DNA from 3 places in the Streptomyces sp. NPDC058678 genome. Region 3 is predicted to be linked to each of the others. Evidence: riboswitches for the same ligand, from Rfam matches in the RefSeq annotation. Region 3 holds a riboswitch; each other region holds the start of a gene.

Region 1 (7,149 bases), on a different contig from region 3:
CGTGCCGGAAGCGGCGGCGGTAGTGCTCGGCGACGTCCGGGAAGGCGCGGAGCAGGTTGACCGTCGTCATGATCAGGTCGTCGAAGTCGAGGGCGTTCGCCTCGCGCAGTCGTGACTGGTACATGGCGTAGGCCTGGGCGAGGGTCTTCTCGAAGCCGTCGGTGGCCTGGGCGGCGAAGTCCTCCTCGTCGATCAGCTCGTTCTTCAGGTTCGAGACCTTGGCGCTGAAGGACTTCGGCGGGAAGCGCTTGGGGTCGAGGTCCAGGTCACGGCAGACGAGCGCCATCAGACGCTTGCTGTCGGCCGCGTCGTAGATCGAGAAGGAGGAGGTGAAGCCCAGCTTCTTCGACTCCCGTCGCAGGATCCGCACGCAGGCACTGTGGAACGTCATCACCCACATCGCGTTCGCGCGCGGGCCGACGAGCTGCTCGACGCGTTCCTTCATCTCGCCCGCGGCTTTGTTGGTGAAGGTGATCGCGAGGATCTGGCCCGGATGCACGTGCCGCTCGCCGAGTAGGTGGGCGATGCGGTGGGTGAGTACGCGGGTCTTGCCGGAGCCCGCGCCGGCCACGATGAGCAGCGGGGTGCCGTGGTGCACGACCGCGGCGCGCTGGTTTTCGTTCAGTCCGTCCAGGAGCGCGGCCGCGTCCACCACCGGGCGCGGGGCGCCGTCACGGTAGTACGCGTCCCGGTCCGGCGGCACGTCGAACTTCCCGCCGAACAGATCGTCCGGAACCGGCTCCGGTACGTGATCGTCCTCGGGGGGTGGCGGGTGTTCCTCCTCGTGGGCCCGGGGGGCCTGGAGGTTCGCCAGGAAGCTGTCGTCAAAGAGGCTGCTCATCGCTCTCCGAGTCTAGGGCGCCCCACTGACAGCCCGCCGCCGCCCCGAGAACATCGCCTGATTCGGCGGCTTCAGGGGCCGAAGATCTTGCGGAGGTCGACCGACCCGGCCGACTTACCGTCCGCAAGGGTGTCATCACGGTCAGCGATCGGCCGAGTCGAGATGGTGGATCGCCTGCCGAAAGGACCGAAAGGCGCATATACCGCAGCAGAGCACCATGGATTGATCACGGCGAGCGGCATGCCTGACCCAAGGTCACGAAAATGTATCGGGCATATCGAACATCAACCTTCACAGGGGCCACACCAGTTGGCTACCGTGCCGGGCAGGCCGTACGACCCCCTCCGGCGAACGTCGCCGGGCCGCGCGGCCTCCGCCGAGTCCGACGCGCCGCCGTGCGCCCGGAGCCGGGGACCCACCGAACTTGGGGTGAATCGGCCCGCATTCCCTCCGGGGAAGGGCCGTAGGGCAAACCTTCCTAGCCACCCGCCCGAACCCGACAGCTAACTCGGTAGGCGGAACGTGGAAGGAGTCGCCTCCCTTGGCGTCGCACCGCAAGTCGCGTCCTTCGGGTACGCGCGTAGCAGGCATACGGACCCCCGCCCTTGCCACGGCCGCCCTCACCTCCGTGGCCCTGCTGTCCCAGACGGCCAACGCCGCCCCGTCGGCCGACGACAAACCGAGCCTCGAAGAGGTCGAGAAGAAGGTCGACGACCTGTACCGGCAGGCGGAGTCGGCGACCGACAAGTACAACGCGGCCGAGGAGAAGACCGCCAAGCAGCGCAAGCGCGTCGACACCCTCCTCGACGACGTCGCCAAGCGCACCCAGAGCCTCAACGAGGCCCGGGAGGAGCTCGGTTCCTTCGCCGCCGCCCAGTACCGCAGCGGCGCCTCCACCCCCGACACGGCGACCTTCCTGCTCGCGGACTCCCCGCAGGACTACTTCGACCAGACCCAGTTGATGGGCCGGCTGACCAATCGCCAGAAGGGCGCGGTCGACGACTACGTCACCGAGCAGTCCGCGACGATGAAGAAGCGCCAGGAGGCCACCGAGAGCCTTCGGACGCTCACCGAGTCGCAGGGCGACCTGAAGACCGCCAAGGCCACCGTCCAGAAGAAGCTCGCCGACGCCCGCGCGCTGCTGTCCCAGCTGACCGCCGAGGAGAAGGCACGGCTCGCGGCGATCGAGCAGAAGAAGCAGCAGGAGGCCGCGGCCAAGGCGGCGGAGCTGGCACGGCAGCAGGCGGCGGAGCAGAAGGCCCGGGAGGAGGCGGCTCAGCAGGAGGCGAACAGCAGCGCGTCGAGCTCGTCCTCCTCCACCTCCAGCTCCACCTCCACCGCCACGGACTCCGCGTACGCCACCAAGGCCGAGAAGGCACTCGCCTTCGCCCGCGCCCAGATCGGCAAGCCGTACGTCTGGGGCGCCACCGGCCCCGAGTCCTACGACTGCTCCGGGCTCACCCAGGCTGCCTGGAAGGCCGCCGGCGTGGACATCCCGCGCGTCACGTACGACCAGGTCAACGCCGGCACCACGGTCTCCCTCTCCGCCGCCCAGCCCGGTGACCTGGTGTTCTTCTACGACGATCTCAGCCACGTCGGCATGTACATCGGCAACGGCATGATGATCCACGCCCCGAAGCCGGGCGCGTACGTCCGCGAGGAGTCGATCTACTACGACGGCGAGTCGTCGATCCACAGCGTGGTGCGGCCGGCCTGACGCGACGCTCGAAGGCTCTGTCGGCGGCCTACGCCGCCGGCAGAGCCGAGGTCACGTCCACAGCACGGCGATGAAGATGTTCGCGGTGGTCAACAGGCCCACCAGGCCGAACAGCCCCTTCTCCACCTTCTCCTCATCCCGCTTCACGTAGACGAGCCCGAGGATCACGATCAGCAGGGCCAGCTTCACGCCGATCTTGATGTTGTTGACGGGCTGGTCGTCGGCCTGGTTGAGCCCGACCAGGATGACGCCGGTGACCAGCATCGTCAGGGCGCCGTGCAGCATCGCCGGGACGAACCGGGCGGTGCCCTGCCCCATCGCCTTCATCTGGGTGAGGAAGCCGCCGAGCAGCGAGGCGATGCCGACGATGTGCAGGCCGACGAAGAGATGGATGAGTACGTCCATGAGGCCGGAGCCTAATCAGGGCCCGGGCGCCGCCCGACACCGCCCCGCCCCGAGAACACCTCGCGCGCCCGCCACCCGTGCCGACCGGATCTTGCATATATGCGCCCCATAGCACTCCGCCGCCCCCATAGGTCCCGGTTCGACACATCGGTCATCGCTCTGCGTGAAGTAGACGGCCCTCACGGTGGATCACGGTCACATCCGGTCACCCGGCGGTCAGCTGGAGGAACTTCCGTACATCGCGTTACCAAGCCGTCACTGTCGGGTTTAGCGTCCTCCACCAGGTGACCGGCTCCCCACCGCCGCCCGGGCCAGGGGCGGCAGTCGGCCACCACCGCCGAGAAAGGTCCGGCGGCGGTCCGCTCCCCCTGTGCGGGTCGCCGCCGGACGCGTGACCGCCCGCGGGCGGCCGTACGTCCGCTCCGCCTGGCGTTCGTACGGACAAGGCGGTCGTACGAGTCGCACGAAAGGACGTGCAGTCCACGTGGCAGCGCACCGCAAGCCCCGGCAACGCTCAATCGCCGGCAGCAAGGCCCGTACGGCGGCGACGATCGCCCTCGCGGGCGCGGCGACCGCGACCGGCTTCGACGGGACCGGACACGCCGAACCGCAGCTCACGCCGGCGCAGGTCAAGGCGAAGGTGGACAAGCTGTACCAGGAGGCGGAGGTCGCCACCGAGAAGTACAACGGGGCGAAGGAGAAGGCGGAGGCGGCCGAGACGCGGCTGGCGACCCTGCGGGACGAGGCGGCGCGCAAGACGGACAGCCTCAACTCCGCCCGGGAATCGCTGGGTTCGATGGCCGCAGCCCAGTACCGCGACGGCGGCCTGGACCCCGCCCTCCAGCTCGCGCTCTCCGCCGACCCCGACCGGTACCTGGACGGCGCCGAGTTCGCCGAACGGGCCGGCAACCGCCAGGCCTCGTCCGTCGCACGCGTACGCCGACAGCTGCGGGAGATCGAGCAGTTGCGCGGCGCGGCCCACATCGAACTCGCCTCCCTGAAGTCGCGTCAGGCGGAGCTGAAGCGGCACAAGAAGACCGTCAACGGCAAGCTGGGCGCGGCCCGACGGCTGCTGTCCCAGCTGCCCACCGAGGAGCGGGCGCGGCTCGGGGAGAGTGACCCGACCCGGGCCTCACGGGCGTCCACGGCTCCCCGGGACGGCCTGGCGGCTCCCGGTTCCGTCACCTCCCAGGCACCCAACTCCCGCGCCGCGGCAGCCGTCTCCTACGCCTACACCAAGCTCGGCAGCCCCTATGTCTGGGGCGCGACCGGCCCCGACGCCTTCGACTGCTCGGGCCTCATCCAGGCCGCCTACCGCTCCGCCGGCCTCTCCCTGCCCCGCACGACCTACGCCCAGATCGACACCGGCCGGCGCGTCCCCCACTCCGAACTCCTCCCGGGCGACCTGGTGTTCTTCTACTCCGCCATCAGCCACGTAGGCATCTACGTCGGCAACGGCCAGATGATCCACGCCCCGAACCCGTCGGCGCCGGTGCGGCTGGCTCCGATCAGCGAGATGCCGTTCGCGGGGGCGACTCGGGTGGTGTGAGCGGCGAGGGCTGCTCGGACGGTGTGGCCGGACCGCCGCCAAATCCCCCCGCCCGCCTGTACCTTGTCCTCACCGCGTGAGGAGCGAGGTACGCAGGGTGAGGGTCTATCTGTCGTCGACGGTGTCCGATCTGGAGGAATACAGGGCGGCTGCGCTGGCCGCACTGCGCCGACTTCAGCTGGACGTCATCGCCATGGAGGACTATGCCGCCTTCGACGAGCGTCCCTTGGGGAGATGTCTTGCCGACGTGGAGAGTTGTGACCTCTACGTCGGGCTCTTCGCCTTCCGCTACGGCTTCGTCCCCGAGGTCGGTCCGCAGAACCCGGACGGGCGGTCGATCACGGAACTGGAGTATCGCCAGGCCGGCGCGGCGGGTCGCAAGCGGCTGATCTTCCTGGTCAAAGACGGCGCCAAGTGGGACACCAGTCACATCGACGCCGTGACCAACCCCGGTGAGCCCTCCGCCGCGGGTATCAAGTGCCTGCGCCAGGAGCTGATGAAGGAGCACGGCGTCGGCTGGTTCACCAACCCCGACCGGCTCGCGGCGGAGGTGACGGCGGCCGTGGCGGCCGAACTGCGACTTCCCGCCGGTGCCACCGAGCGGCCCAGGCCCGTCGCGGAACCACCGCATCCCCGCCGGCTGACCCATGACCTGCATCTGCTGCACGCTCCCAAGGACGAGGAGACGGCCGACCAGCTGGCCGCAGGCGTGCGAGGTCTGTGGAGCGTCACCACCTCATCGACGGCTCTGCTGGCCTCGGCCCCGGAGGAGATGCTCGGCCTGGACCGTGCCGTGACCGCAGCTCGCACGGTCGCCCTCATGCTGTCCCCGGCCCTGATGACCGTGCTCGGGGAGAACCCCGAACGCACCCGCCGCATTCTGGACCTGGCCCGCGCCCGCACGGCCCACCCCCTGCTCGGCGTGACCGCACCCGGCTCCGACGACGGCGTGGCGTCCGACGCCGCGCACTGGGGAATCACCGAGGTCATCACCGAGTCGGCGACACAACCCCTGCCGTACCGGCTGAACGCGGCCCTCTCGAGAACCGTCGGGCTGCAACGCCCCGACTACGAGATTGGCCTCCCTGTCGTGGTCGTGACCATGACCGATGGGGAAGCGGAGAACCTTTTCAGCACACCCTCCGGGCAGGTGGCGGACATCGTCCAGGGCTTCGGCCTGCCACCGGAGTCGGTGCGTGAGCGGTACGGCACCTCCCGGGCGGACTGGAGACCTTTCGGCGCGGAGAGCCGGACCATCGCGAAGGTCCTGGATGCCGCCGTGGCCGGGGTCAATGATCCCGACCTGCTCCTGCGCGGCAGAAAGATCAGGCTCCAGCCGTACCTCTTCGACGATCTGCTCTCCTACGACCCGGCCCACTCGCTCCTCTTCCGGGACATAGCCCGTAACGGCTGCCTGGTGGTGGCCGACGAACTTTCCCTACTCCACCGCGACTTGGAGGCGGCCTTCCGTGCATCTCCCCTCCACGACGGTGCCCAGGTGTCCCTGATCACCCTCTCCCCCGGCGACCCGGCCGCCGGCACTGCGCACGAACTCATCCGGGACGTACTGGCCGAACGTCTCCACCACGCCCACCGCCGCTTCGGCGACGCACTCGATCCCCTCTGCGAGATGAACGTCGCCAGCAGACGCCACCTGGACAGATGGCTGCGCGCCAGCCTGCCGCAGACCCTGGACGCCTACCGCAACGCCCGTCCCAGCCCCGACAAGGCTCGCCGTCTGGAGGCCGAACTCGGCACCCGATCCACCGTCTCCATGGCCCGGCTCATCACCGAAGGTGGCGCGACATGATGGAAGGCGGAGGGACATGATCGTCACCTTCTACTCCTACAAGGGCGGCGTCGGCCGCTCCATGGCACTCGCCAACATCGCCGACCAGCTGGCCCGAAGCGGCATGCGCGTCCTGATGGTCGACTTCGACCTGGAGGCACCCGGCCTGGAGCACTTCTTCCCCCTCGATCACGCGCGGGTACGCGGCCGAGAGGGTCTGCTGGACCTGCTCCTCGCCTTCAAGTACGCGATGTCCGTGGCCTCTTCGGCGGCCGACGAGGGCGAGGAGGACGCGTACCGCGACCTGGACCGCTACATCTCCACCATCTACCCCCGCCGCTCGGACGGCGGCTGCCTCGACCTGCTCCCGGCGGGCCTGCGCCAGACGGACGACCAAATCACCCGCTACGGAGCCGAGTTGCGCCGTTTCGACTGGCAGGACTTCTACTACGTCTGGTCGGGCGAGCTGTTCTTCGAGTGGTTCCGCCGAACCTGCGCCGAACGGTACGACATCATCCTGGTCGACAGCCGCACGGGAGTGACGGAGCTGGGCGGCGTATGCGCATACCAACTGGCCGACGTCATCGTCGCCCTGTGCGCGCCCAACCTCCAGAACCTCGACGGCACGGCGTGGATGGTCCGCCACTTCCTGTCCCCCCAGGTCCGCGCGGTACGAGGCGACCGCCCCCTGGAGGTCCTGGTCGTCCCGGCCCGCGTCGACCAGCAGGATCCAGTGCTCCTCGACGACTTCACTGAGCGCTTCCGACATACGTTCGACCCGTTCATGCCGGATGTGCTGGGGCGGGCGGGGCTCACCTTCTGGGAACTGCAGGTGCCCTATGTACCGG
Region 2 (7,149 bases), on a different contig from region 3:
AGGTCTGGAACGGCTTCGGCAACTACACCGACGTCTTCCAGGACTCGGAGTTCGGCCACAGCGTGCTGCGCGCCTTCGGCTACGGCCTCATCGTCATCCCGACGATGCTCGGGCTGGCGCTGCTGTTCGCGCTGATGCTCGACACCCCGAAGGCACGCAGCGCGCCCTTCGCCCGGCTGATGATCTTCCTGCCGTACGCCGTGCCCGGCATCATCGCCGCCCTGATGTGGGGCTTCCTGTACCTCCCGGCCGTCAGCCCCTTCTACTACCTGCTGGACAAGTTCGGCCTGCCGCAGCCGGACCTGTTCGACGGCGGCAACCTGTACCTCTCCTTCGCGAACATCGCGGTCTGGGGCGGCACCGGCTTCAACATGATCGTCATCTACACCGCGCTCCGGGCGATCCCGCCGGACATCTACGAGGCGGCGCGGATCGACGGCGCGTCCAACCTCAAGATCGCGCTGAAGATCAAGATCCCGATCGTGATGCCCTCCCTGGTGCTCACCTTCTTCTTCTCGGTGATCGCCACCCTCCAGGTCTTCACCGAGCCGATGACGCTCAAGCCGCTGACCAACGGCCTCTCCACCACCTGGAGTCCGCTGATGGCCATCTACGACAGCGCCTTCCTGAAGTCCGACATCTACGGTGCCTCCGCCACCGCGGTGGTCCTGGCCCTGGCCACCTACCTCATCTCCTTCACCCTGCTGCGTGTCTCCGACCGCTACACCCGGGAGGACCGGGCATGACCCCCCTCACCCTCACCGCCGACACCGCGGGCAGACCCCCCGTCAAAAGCCGTGCGCGGCGCACGGCCTGGGTCCCCACCCTCGTGCTGATCCTCGGCGCGCTGTACTGCCTGGTCCCCATCGCCTGGGTGGTGATGGCGGCGACCAAGGACCGCGCGGAGCTGTTCTCCACCTTCACCTTCGCGCCCGGCACCGGCTTCCTCGACAACCTGAGCGAGCTGAACGCCTACCGGGACGGCATCTACTGGACGTGGATGGGCAACTCCGCCCTCTACGCGGGCTTCGGCGCCCTGCTGTCCGCCGCGGTCTCCGCCGGCGGCGGCTACGCGCTGGGCCGGTTCGCCTTCCGGGGGCGGGAGGTCATCTTCAAGCTCATCCTGGCCGGCGTCCTGGTACCGAGCATCGTGCTGACCGTCCCGCAGTACCTGCTGCTGTCGAAGATGGGCATGGCCGACTCGTACTGGTCGATGCTGCTGCCGTCCATCCTCTCCCCGTACGGCGTCTACCTGGTCCGCATCTACGCGGCCGCCGCGGTGCCCGCCGAACTCCTCGAAGCCGCCCGCATGGACGGCGCGAGCGAGTGGCGGATCTTCTCGCGGATCGCCGTACCGATGATGATGCCGGGCCTGATCACGGTGTTCCTCTTCCAGTTCGTCGCCATCTGGAACAACTTCCTGCTGCCGTACGTGATGCTGGCCGACGACACCAAGTTCCCGCTCACCCTCGGGCTCTACACGCTGCTCGCGCAGGGCGCCTCGCAGCCCGCCCTCTACACCCTGGTCATCACCGGATGTCTGCTGGCGATCATCCCGCTGATCGCGCTCTTCCTGGTGATCCAGCGGTTCTGGTCCCTGGACCTGCTGAGCGGCTCGGTCAAGGCCTGAGCCTTCCGCCGACTCCACCGTCACGAACGAGGAACATGACCACCAGCGCCAACGGACGCCGCCGACCGCCCACCATCCACGACGTGGCGCGGGAGGCCGGCGTGTCGCGGGGCACCGTCTCCCGCTTCCTGAACGGCGGCCACTACGTCTCCCCGGCCGCCCGCCGGGCGGTCGAGTCCGCCATCAGGAAGACCGGGTACGTGGTCAACCGGCACGCGCGCAGCCTCAGTACGGGACGTTCGGACTCGGTGGCCTACCTCCTGACCGAGCCGCAGGAGAAGTTCTTCGAGGACCCCAACTTCAACGTGCTGCTGCGGGGCTGCACCGAGCACCTGGCCCGGCACGACATCCCGCTGCTGCTGATGCTCGCCGCGACCGACGACGACCGCCGACGCGTGACCCGCTACATCACCTCGGGCCACGTCGACGGCGTCCTGCTGGTCTCCAGTCACAGCGGGGACCCGGTCGCCGCCGAACTGCGCGCCGCCGGGATGCCGTTGGTGGCCTGCGGCAAGCCGATGGGCCTCGGCTCCAGGGTGAGTTACGTGGCGGCCGACGACCGCGACGGGGCCCGGGAGATGGTCCGCCACCTCCTGGCCAGCGGCCGCCGCCGCATCGGCATGATCACCGGTCCGCTGGACACCCCCGGCGGCACGGACCGGCTGGCCGGCTACCGCGAGGTGCTCGCCGAGGCGGGGCTGCCCTACGACCCGGCACTGGTGACCGAGGGCGATTACCGCCGTACCGGCGGCGAGCAGGCGGCCCACCGGCTGCTCACCCAGGCACCCGACCTGGACGCGGTGTTCGTCGCCTCCGACCTCATGGCCCAGGGGGTCGTCAACGCCCTGCAGCAGAGCGGCCGTTCGGTCCCCGACGACATCGCTGTCGGAGGCTTCGACGACTCTCCCGCGGCCACCGCCATCACCCCCGCCCTCACCACCGTCCGCCAGCCCTTCGAGCGCATCAGCGCCGAGATGGTCCGCATGCTGCTCGCGCAGATCGCGGGGGAGGACACGTCGGGAGTGATACTCCCCACGGAACTGGTGGTACGGGACTCCGCGTGACCGCGCCAACTGCCGTAACCGGAGCAGGCGTCAACGCATGTGAAGGCTGTAGCCGTCCGGTTCGCGTCGAGTCGCCGGGGCGTTCCATCCGTATTCTCTGATCATGGCCGCACCCACCGCATATTCACTCATCGCCACCGACCTGGACGGAACGCTGCTCCGAGGCGACGACACCCTCTCCGACCGGTCGCTCGCCGCGCTCGCGCGGGTGGCGGCGGCAGGGGCCCGGCATCTGGTGGTGACCGGCCGCCCGGCGCCCAGAGTGCGGCCGCTCCTCGACGACCTGGGCAGCGAGGGGCTCGCGGTGTGCGGGCAGGGCGCGCAGGTGTACGACGCCGGCGCGGACCGTCTGCTGTGGTCGGTCACCCTGGACCGGGAGCTGGCCGAGACCGCGCTCGGCAAGATCGAGGCCGAGATCGGCCAGGTGTACGCGGCCGTGGACCAGGACGGCGTCCACGGGCTGACCCTCATCGAGCCGGGCTATCTGATGCCCCACCCGACCCTGCCCGCGGTACGGGTCGGGAGGCGCGACGACCTGTGGAGCGAGCCGATCAGCAAGGTGCTGCTGCGCCATCCCGACCTGTCCGACGACGAGTTGGCGGCGACGGCCCGCGGAGTGATCGGTTCCCTGGCGACGGTCACCATGTCGGGTCCCGGGACCGTCGAACTCCAGCCATGCGGCATCACCAAGGCGACGGGGCTCGCCCTGGCCGCCGACCATCTGGGCCTCGGGCCCGAACACACCATCGCCTTCGGGGACATGCCCAACGACATCCCCATGTTCGACTGGGCCGCCCGCGGCGTGGCCATGGCCAACGCCCACCCCGAACTGAAGTCCGTGGCCGACGAGATCACCTTGTCCAACGAGGACGACGGCATCGCCGTCGTCCTCGAGAGACTGTTTCCGCGCCGGTAGGGCTCAGTACGCCCCGAAGACGTTGTCGATCGAGCCGTACCGCGCGGCCGCGTAGTTGCAGGCCGCGGTGATGTTCGCGACCGGGTCGTACGGGTCCCACGACGTGCCGTCCACGTGATACGCCTGGAAGGTCGGGTCGATGGTCTGGAGCAGGCCCTTGGACGGAGTGCCGGCGGCGGCGTTGGAGTCCCAGTTGTTGATGGCCTGCGGGTTGCCGGACGACTCGCGCATGACGTTGCGGTAAATGCCGTCGTACGAGCCGGGAATCCCCTTTTGCGCCATGATGTCCAGCGCTTCGCGGATCCAGCCGTCGAGGTTGTTCGCGTACGTCTTGACCGAGGCCTGGGTGGCGGTGGCCACGGACTGGGTGGACTTCTTGGCGGGCGCGCTCGCCTTCTTGGTCGTCCTGACCTTCAGCTCGAGACCCGCGTGCATCAGCCGGGGGTTGTCGCCGACGGCCTTGCGGTTGTCCTTGTGGAGCTGCTGCCAGCCGCCGGGAGTGCCGTACTTGTCCGCGATGCCATAGAGCGTGTCGCCCTTGACCGTGGTGTACGTGACGGTCCTGACCTGCGCCGCGGCCGGCGCGGCGGCGGGGACCTTGGCCGGCTGTGCGGCGCTCGCGGTGGTCGTGCTCAGGAGCGGGAGGGCGAGGGCGGCGATGCCGGTTCCGGCTGTGACGACGCCTCGGGTGAGCGGGCTGGTTCGGGTGCGACGGTGCTTGCCTCGTGCGGCCATGGCGCTGTTCCTCTCCGGCGCCTACGAGGTGAGCTGTCGGGTTCGGGCGGGAGCTGCCCGGCCGCGCCGCCGTGAGGCGGCGCGACTTCACCCCTAGTCGTACCGGCGTGATTTCCGGTGCGGCGACTTACCTGGTTCCCCCGCTCCTGCCGTGCGGTGATGGTCGATGAGTGTCCTGTTGGGCGGCGGCAGGATTAGGCGTCCGCCCGACAGGCCCGGAACGTATGCGAGAGCACATGTCCGTAACAAGTGCCGGATTCACACATCGACCTGTTGACCTTGGTCTGAGGCATATGGGGCGCTTGATCCTTTGCGGTTGCCAAGACTCAACTCGCGCACCGTGCAAGGGGGAATGTGAGCCGGTGGCATCGAGGCCGAAATCGGGCGCGAGTGACCCAACTCACGCGCGTTCGCAAGGGTGTCAAATCGGGCAATGAGCCCAACTCGTAGTCAACCGGCCGTCCGTGGGATCCGCTTCTCCCACGTCCGGTGGAAGACCACCTCGTCGCTGTCCGTGCAGATCACCTCATTGGAGGCGAAAAAGTCCGTTTCGTCGCAGCTGAGCTCCGACCGGGTACGCACCGTCGCCTCCCAGGCGAGCTCGGGGCGGTGCAGTCGGACCGACCACTCCGACCGGGCACGGGCCGACAGTGGGTCCGACTCGTTGATCGTGAACGTCTCCAGCGCGTCCTCGGTGCACTCCAGACCGTCGGGATACACCCGGGTGCCGCCGGGGCGCGGGTCGACCTCCAGCCGCCACTCACCCTTGGCCACATCGCGTACGACCAGCCGCTCCGGTCGCGGTTCGTCCAGCGTGACCGGGGAGTTGACGCCGAGCGGCTCGGACTGCTCCGGTTCCTCGAAGGTGATGCCGGAGACGGATTCCCCTGCCCGCACCGGCAGTTCGAGGAAGCTGCCCTCCGGGTCCAGCGCGAAGCCGGCCGCCGAGTCGGGCTGCGGCCAGATCCACGGCCAGTACGTGGAGGAGACCGACAGGCGGATGCGGTGGCCGGGCGGGAAGGCGTGGCCGATGCCGTTCAGCTCGAACTCCACGTCCTCCGTGACACCCGGCTCCCACGGCACGACCTTGTCCCGTCCCTGCCGCGCCGACAGGTTCAGCACGCCCCGGGTGACCAGGGTCGAGGAGTCGTCCGGGGCCACGTCGCAGACCCGGGCGATCACCTGGCCGCGCGGCACCTCGGAGGTCAGCCTGAGCCGTACCCTCGGCCGCCCCAACACCCACAACTCCTCGGCGGCTTCGAACTCGAAGCACACCGACCTGCCGTCCTCCTCGCGCTGGTCGGGCGGCAGGTCGGCGTCGTTCCCGAGGGGGAGGAAGCGGCCGGCGTCGATGCCGGTGTGCTGCGGGGAGCGAACGAGGAAAGGGGCACCCTGAAGGCCGTACGAGATCGTCGTGACGTTGGGGGAGGGCCAGGCCGGCTCGCCGACCCAGCGGCCGGGCAGGGTGTCGTGGACCGTGGCCGGGGGGTGGGAGTCGCTGACGTAGGCACGCAGGAGGGGTTCGGACATCGCGCCCGTGTCCTTGCCCTTGAGCCAGTGGTCCCACCAGCGCAGGGTCTCCTGGAGGAAGCCGATCGCCGGGCCGGGCGGCAGGCCGCGGTCGGGGTACTGGTGGGACCAGGGGCCGATCAGGCCGCGGACCCGGTCGGCCGGGAGGTGCTCGACGAGGCGCAGGACCGTGTCGCGGTAGGGGTCGTGCCAGCCGCCGACCGCGAGGACGGCGGCGTCGATCGCGCCGTAGTCCTCGCAGACGCTGCCGTGGCGCCAGTAGCGGTCCCGGGTCTGGTGGTCGAGCCAGGTGTGGATGAGGGGATCGACCTCCTCCAGGCGCTTGAGCCACATGTCCCGCCAGGCCTCGCCGACGTACCGCGGGTCCGGCGGGCGGGAGACGACGGCGAGCATGGTGGCCGCCCACGCGTGCATGTCCACCGCGAGGACGGAACCTCCCCTGTAGTGCACGTCGTTGTCATAGCGGTCGTCGGTGGAGCAGACCGTGACGATCGCCTTGAGCGGCTCGGGAGCGAGGGCCGCGATCTGGAGGGAGTTGAAGCCGCCCCAGGCGATGCCGAACATGCCGACCCTGCCGTCGCACCAGGGTTGGGCAGCCAGCCAGTTGACTACTTCGACGCCGTCGGCCAGCTCCGTCGCCGAGTACTCGTCGCCGGGCATGCCCTCGCTGTTGCCGTGTCCGCGCAGGTCCACTCGTACGGAGGCGTAACCGTGGCCCGCGTACCAGGGATGGCGTTGCCAGTCGCGGGGCGCGGTCCAGTCGGTCAGGCGGTGCGGCAGGTATTCGAGGATCGCGGGTACTGGTTCGTCCGTGAGGGGACGCCACACGCGCGCGTAGAGGTGGGTCCTGTCCGGGAGCGGGATGCGGAGGTCCTCGTGGGTCGTCTCGTAGGGGAAGGACGTACGGATGTGCATGAGCGTGACCCCGTGACTTCAGTGGACCGGGTGCATGGTGCGCCGAGGCCACGGCGCCGCGGCCGTGGCCGCCAGACCGGTGGCCACCGCGATCGCGCCGTTGCCGCCGAAGCAGGCGGGCCTGGAGGCGTCGTCGTGGAGCCTCACCGTCCGGGCGTGGATGCCGTTCGCCCGGGCGAGGGACAGGAACCCGAGGGGCATGGTCCGGCTGCCCCCGGTGAGCCACCTGCCGGCGGCGAGGGCGAACTCGGCCGTGCGCTTGCGTCCGGCCAGGTGACGGCGGCCCCTCACGTAGGCGGCGGTTCCGGGCGACATGCCCATGCCGCCGTGGGTCACCGTGTCGGCGAGGCGGAGGGCGA
Region 3 (7,149 bases):
GGGTGTGCCGTCGGGGAGGCGGGGGGCCGTCTCGACCACGTCCGGCTGGCCGCACGGGCAACGGTGCGCGATCGCGCGCAGACCGCGCGGCGGACGCCCGAGCTGCTGCTTGAAGGCCTCGACGTCCGCGTCGGTGGGCTCGGTGCGCGGGGTGGTCGGCGGGGGCGTTTGCATGCCTGTCTTTCCATCGGTCGGTTCACTGGTCGGAGGCGTCGGACTTGTCGACGCCGTCCCAGACGTTCGCATACCAGGGGCGGTCGGCCGCGCCGAGGTCGGCGCGCGACTGCCTGGCCGCGTCCGGGTCGATGACGATGTAACCAGTCTCGCCCGGCATGACGTAGTGCAGCCGCTGCCGGATCTGCTGCTCCGCGTACGCGTCGTCCTGCCAGCGCGCCTTGAGGTCGCGCAGCTGCTCGACCCGCTGCCGGGCCTGCTCCTGCTGGCGCTGCACGTCGGCGATCTCGGCGCGCTGGGAGACGTACTGCCTTATGGGATAGGCGAGCGCCACGACCAGCGTGCACAGGACCATGGCGAGCAGCGCGGCCCGGCCGGTGAGCCGGGAGCGGCGGGCCTGCCGTTTGGTCTGGGAGCGGTAGACACGGGCCGCGGTCTGCTCGCCGAGCAGCTTGATCCTGGTCGCGGTGGAGAAACGGTCCCGGTCCTTCACGGCCATGTCCCCCGCCTCCCGTCTCACACGTACGTACGTCCCCGGACACGGTACGGGACCGGGTACGGGGACGTACGTACGACTGGCTAGGGCTTGACCCCGCTTGGGTCAGCCCTTGCTGTGCCTAGTTCGCAGAGCGGAACCGCGGGAACGCGCTGCGGCCGGCGTACACCGCGGCGTCGTCGAGGATCTCCTCGATGCGCAGCAGCTGGTTGTACTTGGCGACGCGCTCGGAGCGGGCCGGGGCGCCGGTCTTGATCTGGCCGCAGTTGGTGGCGACGGCGAGGTCGGCGATGGTGACGTCCTCGGTCTCGCCGGAGCGGTGGGACATCATGCACTTGAAGCCGCTGCGCTGGGCCATCTCGACGGCGTCCAGGGTCTCGGTCAGCGAGCCGATCTGGTTGACCTTGACGAGCAGGGCGTTGGCGGCGCCCTCCTCGATGCCGCGGGCCAGGCGCTCCGGGTTGGTGACGAACAGGTCGTCGCCGACGATCTGGACCTTGTCGCCGAGCTTGTCGGTGAGGACCTTCCAGCCGGCCCAGTCGTCCTCGAACAGCGGGTCCTCGATGGAGACGAGCGGGTAGGCCGCGACGAGCTCCTCGTAGTACTCCGTCATCTCGGCGGCGGAGCGCTCCTTGCCCTCGAAGGAGTAGACACCGTCCTTGTAGAACTCGGAGGCGGCGACGTCCAGGGCCAGGGCGATCTGCTCGCCGGGGGTGTAACCGGCTTCCTTGACGGCCTCGAGGATGAGGTCGAGGGCCTCGCGGTTGGAGCCGAGGTTCGGGGCGAAGCCGCCCTCGTCGCCGAGGCCGGTGGACAGGCCCTTGGACTTCAGCACCTTCTTGAGGGTGTGGTAGACCTCGGTGCCCCAGCGCAGCGCCTCGGAGAAGGACTCCGCGCCGATCGGCGCGATCATGAACTCCTGGATGTCCACGTTGGAGTCGGCGTGCGAGCCGCCGTTCAGGATGTTCATCATCGGAACGGGCAGCAGGTGCGCGTTCGGGCCGCCCAGGTAGCGGAAGAGGGGGAGGTCGCTGGCCTCGGAGGCGGCGTGGGCGACGGCGAGGGAGACGCCGAGGATGGCGTTGGCGCCGAGCGAGCCCTTGTTGTCGGTGGCGTCCAGGTCGAACATCGCCTGGTCGATCAGGCGCTGCTCGGTGGCGTCGTAGCCGACGAGCTCCGGGCCGATCTGCTCGATGACGGCGAGGACGGCCTTCTCGACACCCTTGCCCTGATAGCGGTTCGGGTCACCGTCGCGGAGCTCGATGGCCTCGAAGGCACCCGTGGAGGCACCGGACGGAACGGCGGCACGACCCGTGCTGCCGTCGTCGAGGCCGACCTCGACCTCGACCGTGGGGTTGCCTCGGGAGTCCAGGATTTCCCGGGCTACGACGACGTCGATGGACGGCACGAGCATCTCCTTCTTCAATGTGACGCGGGCTGGCAGGACCGCGATGGGTACTGCGGGACGAGCCTAACCGGCTCCGGGCGATCGGCCAGCCCGTCGACCACCCGATGGACAGAACCGAGAGTAAATTGTTTCCGAACGGAACAAAGAGCCCCGTACAACGTGCGCGGAAACCCCACGAAACCCCGCACGCAACCACGCACGGGGCTCGCACCGAAGCCGGCACCGAAGCCCGCAGTCAAACCCCATGAAAAAGCCCCGCCCCGGTGCGTACGGGGGAAGACGCACCGGAGCGGGGAGCCCGTGGGGACGGGGGTGGCCCTCACGCGGACTCCACTGTGGAGCCCGCGGGTATAAGGACGCTGTGGCTGAGCTACGAGCCGCGTGTCACTTCAGGTGCAGCTGCTGGCCCGGGTAGATGAGGTTGGCGTCCTCGACGATGTCCTTGTTCAGCTCGAACAGCTTCGCCCAGCCGCCCTTGACGTCGTTCTCCTCGGCGATCGAGCTGAGGGTGTCGCCCTTGACGACCTTGTACTCGCCGTCACCCTTCTTGACCTTCTTGCCGGTCGGGGTGGTGACGGTCTTCTTCGCGGCCGGACGGTCCGCGGAACGGGACGCCTGCTGCTCCGAGGAACGGGTCGTGGTCTCCGAGGAACCGCTGCTGGAGCTGCTGGAGCCGCTGGAGCTGTTCGACGAGGTGTCGGTGCTGCCGTTGTACGCGGAGCTCGACAGGTTCACGCCGCAGCTCGGCCAGGCACCCTTGCCCTGGGAGGCGAGGACCTTCTCGGCGACGGCTATCTGCTGCGACTTGGAGGCCTGGTTGGCCTGCGAGGCGTACTGCGTGCCGCCGTACGCGGCCCAGGTGGAGGCGGAGAACTGCAGGCCGCCGTAGTAGCCGTTGCCGGTGTTGATGGACCAGTTGCCGCCGGACTCGCACTGGGCGACGGCGTCCCACTCGGAGGCGGTGGCGGCGGAGGCGTTGCCGGCCGCCATCAGCGGGGCGGCGACGGCGGCGCCGGTGACACCGGCGATGGCGATGGCCCGGGTGGCCTTGGACGGACGGCGGTGCTTGCCCTTGCCGGAAAACAGCATGGTGGATCCCCTCACCGACGCCTGCGAGGTGAGCTGTCGGGTTCGGGCCGGTTGAGTTGCCCGGCCGTGCCTCGCACTGTTTCGTGCGCGGCACGGCTTCACCCCAAGCCGGACCCAGCTCAACTGCTGGTTCCGGCGCTTACCTTGGGTCCCCCGCTCCTGCCTACGGCGCTTGACGCGACGACTGTTCCCGTACGGCCGCTGGCAGGATTCGGCGTTGCGGCAGCCGGGGCTCGTGTTGGCGAGCGGTCCTGACCGTAGACACGCGATCCGCGGAATTTCAAAGACGATCAGGGCTTCTGAGAGTCATCCCACACTTTCACTAAAACGGACATTCAGTGTGAAGTGTGACGCGAACTCCCGCTAGTTTTCGCCCGATTCGACACCGACGGAGAGGGTCTGACCGGGCACGATGACGCTCGGGTCGACGCCGATCGCCTGCTTGTTCTCGGCGTAGAGCTCGCGCCACCCGCCCTGGAGGTCAAGGGAGTCCGCGATGGACGCGAGAGTGTCTCCGACGCGGACGGTGTACGAGTCGGCGCGGACGGCGTGACGGCCCGTGGAGGTGCCGTCGGCGGCGTCGCCGGTACCACTGTCGGCGGCGGTCTCGTCGGCACTGCCACCGCGGTGCCGGCCGGCACTGAGGGAGCCGGTGTCGACGAGGGCCGAAGAGCCGCCCTCTTGCCAGGACTTGTCCGAGTCATCCTGCTTCGTGGTGTCCGTGGCGGAGCTGTCGGAACCCTGTGAGTCCTGCGAGTCATCGGAGCCCGGGACGGAATCAGAGGAGGAGTCGGACTTGCCCGAGTTGCCTGCCTTGTCCGACCCGTCCGACTGGTCGCCGGAGCCGGACGGGGTGGGCGACACGGACGCGTCCGAGGACGCGTCTGCCGACGAGTCCGCCGAGGACTCGGAGGAGTCCGACAAGCCGGGCGAGTCGGACGATTCGCCGCTGCCCGACGTCGCGCCGTCCACCACACCCGTGTCGACGTCGGCCGCCGCGGAGTCCTTGCTGAGCCCGTTGAGCAGTCCGCAGGTGGACCAGTAGCCGACACCCTTGTCCGCGAGGATTTTCTCGGCGACCGATATCTGCTGGTTGCGGCTGGCCTGGTCGGCGCGCGAGGCGAAGTCGAGACCGCCGTACTGCTCCCAGTCCTTCTGGGCGATGTGGAGCCCGCCGTAGTACCCGTCCCCGCTGTTCTCGCTCCAGGAGCCACCCGTCTCGCAGTTGGCCACCTGGTCCCACGTGGTCCCGGTCGCCGCGCTCGCGCCGGTGGCGCCGAGGAGCGGGATCGCGATGGCGGAGCCCGTCACTCCGGCCGCCACGAGGATGGCCGGAGCCTGGCGGGGGCGACGATGACGGCCGTTCCCGGAGAGCATGCGGAAACCTTTCGCGAGACAACGATGACCAGCGCGGCGGGTGAGGCTCGGCGCCGCGCTGATCCGTGAACGTATAGGCAGTCGAACACTTGTCACAAGTTAATGCCGCGTAGATCACGTGAAGATCACAGAGGTGAGGGCGCGTCACCTTTACGCAGGTGAGAGGAGTCAGACACGCGGCGTGAACTCGACGGGCAACGTCCTCAGTCCGCGCATGATGAGACCACCCCGCCATCGCAAATCTGCCGATTCCACCGCGAGTTGCAGATCCGGAAGGCGCGTCAGGAGCGTGGCGAGCGCGGTCTGCCCCTCCAGACGGGCGAGGGGTGCGCCCAGGCAGTAGTGGATGCCGTGGCCGTATCCGAGGTGCTGATTGTCACGGCGGGACAGGTCGAGAGTGTCCGGATCGACGAACCGCTCCGGATCCCGGTCCGCGGCGGCGAGTACGACGAGAACGGGATCGCCGGCCACGATGTCCTGCCCACCGATGCGGAGCGGCTGGGTCGCGAACCGCCAGGTGGCGAGCTCGACGGGGCCGTCGTAGCGGAGCAGTTCCTCCACCCCGGTCTCCAGGAGGCCCCGTTCACCGGCGGCGAGGGACTTCTGGAGCCGGTCTCGCTGCTCGGGGTGGGTGAGGAGGGCGTACGTGCCGTTGCCGATCAAGTTGACGGTGGTCTCGAACCCTGCGAACAAGAGGATGAAGGCCATGGCCGCCGCCTCGTTCTCCGAGAGGTGCTCGCCGTGGTCGGAGGCGCGGATGAGGCCGGAGATGAGGTCCTCGCCGGGGGCGGCGGTCTCCGGTAGCGCTTCCCGCTTGCGGTGGATGAGCTCAGCGAGATAGCCCCGCATCTTCTTCACCGACCGCGCCACACCGCCCCGGGGCCCTCCGCCGTGACGGATCATCATCCCCGCCCAGTCCCGGAAGTCGTCCTGGTCCTCGCGAGGGACGCCGAGCAGGTCGCAGATCGCGTAGATGGGCAGGGGGAAGGCGAACTCGTGGATGAGGTCGGCGCTGCCCTTCTCGGCGAACTGGTCGATGAGGTGGTCGGTGAGTTCCTGAACCCGGTCCGCGAACTCGGCGACGCGTCTCGGCGTGAACGCCTTGGAGACGAGCCGGCGGAGCCTCGTGTGGTCCGGCGGGTCGATGTTGAGCAGATGGGTCATCAGCTCGGCCTTGCGCTCACCGGGGATGCCGGTCTTGCCCTTGGCGTGGGCGGGCTCGTCGTGATGCGCCGGGTTCTTGGACAGACGCGGGTCGGCGAGGGCCTGCTTGGCGTCGACGTACCGGGTGACCAGCCAGGCCTCCACGCCGCTGGGGAGTTTGGTTCTGTGCACGGGGGCGTTCTCGCGGAGCCAGGCGTAGGCAGGGTAGGGATCCGTCGCGAACTCCCAGGTGAAGAGTTCCGGGGCGGGGTCCGTGGGGGTGGGCTGGTCGGTCACTCCCTGACGGTATCCGGAGACTCGGCTGGGGGAACGCCGGGTGGGAGCCGGGATGGGGCCGAGCTGGGGCGGAGGGATCGCTGCGGGGAGGCTGGTGAGGAGGCGGAGGGGGCGGGCGGGGCGGAGAGAGCCCTTCGGGGGGCCGGTGAGGCGGCGGGGAGGACCGGGGTGCGGCGGAGTCCTCGAAGGCCGGGGGCCTCGGAAGAGGCCGGGAGCCTCGGAAGAGGCCGGGAGCCTCGGAAGAGCCGGGGCGGAGAGAGCCCTTCGGGGAGGTTGGTGGGGTCCAGGTGGCAACCTTGCGCGGCCGTTCCTCGGCTTCCGCGGACCTGCCCGGCCTTCGCTTGTGCAGACCTGCTGTGCTTTCGGCATCCGCGACTTGCCCTGCTTCGGCATTCTCGGCAGCCTGCCCTGCTTTCGCGGCAGCAGCTCAACGGGCCGGTCAGAGTCCCGAGGAGACCTCGGGACTAGTCGCCGAGCCCTTCAGCAGCGCGAACCGCATCCCGGTACGCCCGTGCGGCGACGCGCAGTGCCGCCTCCGGATCCACGCCCTCCGCCTCCGCTCGTACCGCCAGGGCGAGCAGGTCGTACCCGATGCCCTCGGCCTTGGGCAACGGCACTTGCAGGCCCGCCGTCCGTACTCTCGACGCCAGCTTCGCCGCCAGGGCGAGGCCCGGCTGGCCGAGGGGAACGCCGTCCGTGACCGACTCGCGCTGCTTCTCTATCGCCTTCGTGCGCAGCCAGTGCTCCTTGACCTCCTCGGGGGTCGTGGCCGTCTCGTCGCCGAAGACGTGCGGGTGGCGGTGGATGAGCTTGGCGACGATGCCGCCGGCGACGTCGTCGACGGAGAAGGGGGCGTCAGGGTCCTCCTCGGCGATACGGGCGTGGAAGACGACCTGGAGCAGGACGTCGCCCAGTTCCTCGCGCAGTTCGTCGCGGTCGCCCTCCTCGATGGCCTCGACGAGTTCGTACGCCTCCTCGATGCCGTACTTCGCCAGGCCCTTGTGGGTCTGCTGGGACGACCAGGGGCATTCGGCGCGGATGCGGTCCATGACCTGGACGAGGTCGAGGAGGCGGGCGCCCGGCAGGTCGTAGGAGGCGGGGAGCAGCTCCAGCTCGGGCATGTGGACGCGGCCGGAGCCCGCGAGGCGTGCCAGGCCGTCCGTGA

The links. Region 3 has a riboswitch for cyclic di-AMP ahead of ACFWWR_RS24985 (transglycosylase family protein). Riboswitches for the same ligand answer to the same signal wherever they lie in the genome.
Region 1: it holds a riboswitch for cyclic di-AMP, as region 3 does, so the genes downstream of both, ACFWWR_RS14455 (NlpC/P60 family protein) here and ACFWWR_RS24985 (transglycosylase family protein) in region 3, are expected to answer to the same signal.
Region 2: it holds a riboswitch for cyclic di-AMP, as region 3 does, so the genes downstream of both, ACFWWR_RS12830 (transglycosylase SLT domain-containing protein) here and ACFWWR_RS24985 (transglycosylase family protein) in region 3, are expected to answer to the same signal.

What each region holds. Positions count from the first base shown of each region.
Region 1 covers NZ_JBHXSG010000012.1:141,974-149,122, reverse strand. The annotation lists gene pcrA (DNA helicase PcrA) at 1-841, opposite strand, end outside; cyclic di-AMP (ydaO/yuaA leader) riboswitch at 1,206-1,375, shown strand; gene ACFWWR_RS14455 (NlpC/P60 family protein) at 1,383-2,558, shown strand; gene ACFWWR_RS14450 (hypothetical protein) at 2,610-2,963, opposite strand; gene ACFWWR_RS14445 (NlpC/P60 family protein) at 3,448-4,512, shown strand; gene ACFWWR_RS14440 (DUF4062 domain-containing protein) at 4,610-6,322, shown strand; gene ACFWWR_RS14435 (KGGVGR-motif variant AAA ATPase) at 6,339-7,149, shown strand, end outside.
Region 2 covers NZ_JBHXSG010000010.1:130,783-137,931, forward strand. The annotation lists gene ACFWWR_RS12810 (carbohydrate ABC transporter permease) at 1-746, shown strand, start outside; gene ACFWWR_RS12815 (carbohydrate ABC transporter permease) at 743-1,630, shown strand; gene ACFWWR_RS12820 (LacI family DNA-binding transcriptional regulator) at 1,666-2,694, shown strand; gene ACFWWR_RS12825 (HAD family hydrolase) at 2,798-3,610, shown strand; gene ACFWWR_RS12830 (transglycosylase SLT domain-containing protein) at 3,614-4,345, opposite strand; cyclic di-AMP (ydaO/yuaA leader) riboswitch at 4,351-4,514, opposite strand; gene ACFWWR_RS12835 (CocE/NonD family hydrolase) at 4,796-6,790, opposite strand; partial or broken gene ACFWWR_RS12840 (MFS transporter) at 6,809-7,000, opposite strand.
Region 3 covers NZ_JBHXSG010000029.1:8,997-16,145, reverse strand. The annotation lists gene ACFWWR_RS25000 (DUF501 domain-containing protein) at 1-174, opposite strand, end outside; gene ACFWWR_RS24995 (septum formation initiator family protein) at 197-673, opposite strand; gene eno (phosphopyruvate hydratase) at 792-2,078, opposite strand; gene ACFWWR_RS24985 (transglycosylase family protein) at 2,463-3,167, opposite strand; cyclic di-AMP (ydaO/yuaA leader) riboswitch at 3,171-3,348, opposite strand; gene ACFWWR_RS24980 (transglycosylase family protein) at 3,531-4,544, opposite strand; gene ACFWWR_RS24975 (cytochrome P450) at 4,713-5,984, opposite strand; gene ACFWWR_RS24970 (nucleoside triphosphate pyrophosphohydrolase) at 6,449-7,149, opposite strand, start outside.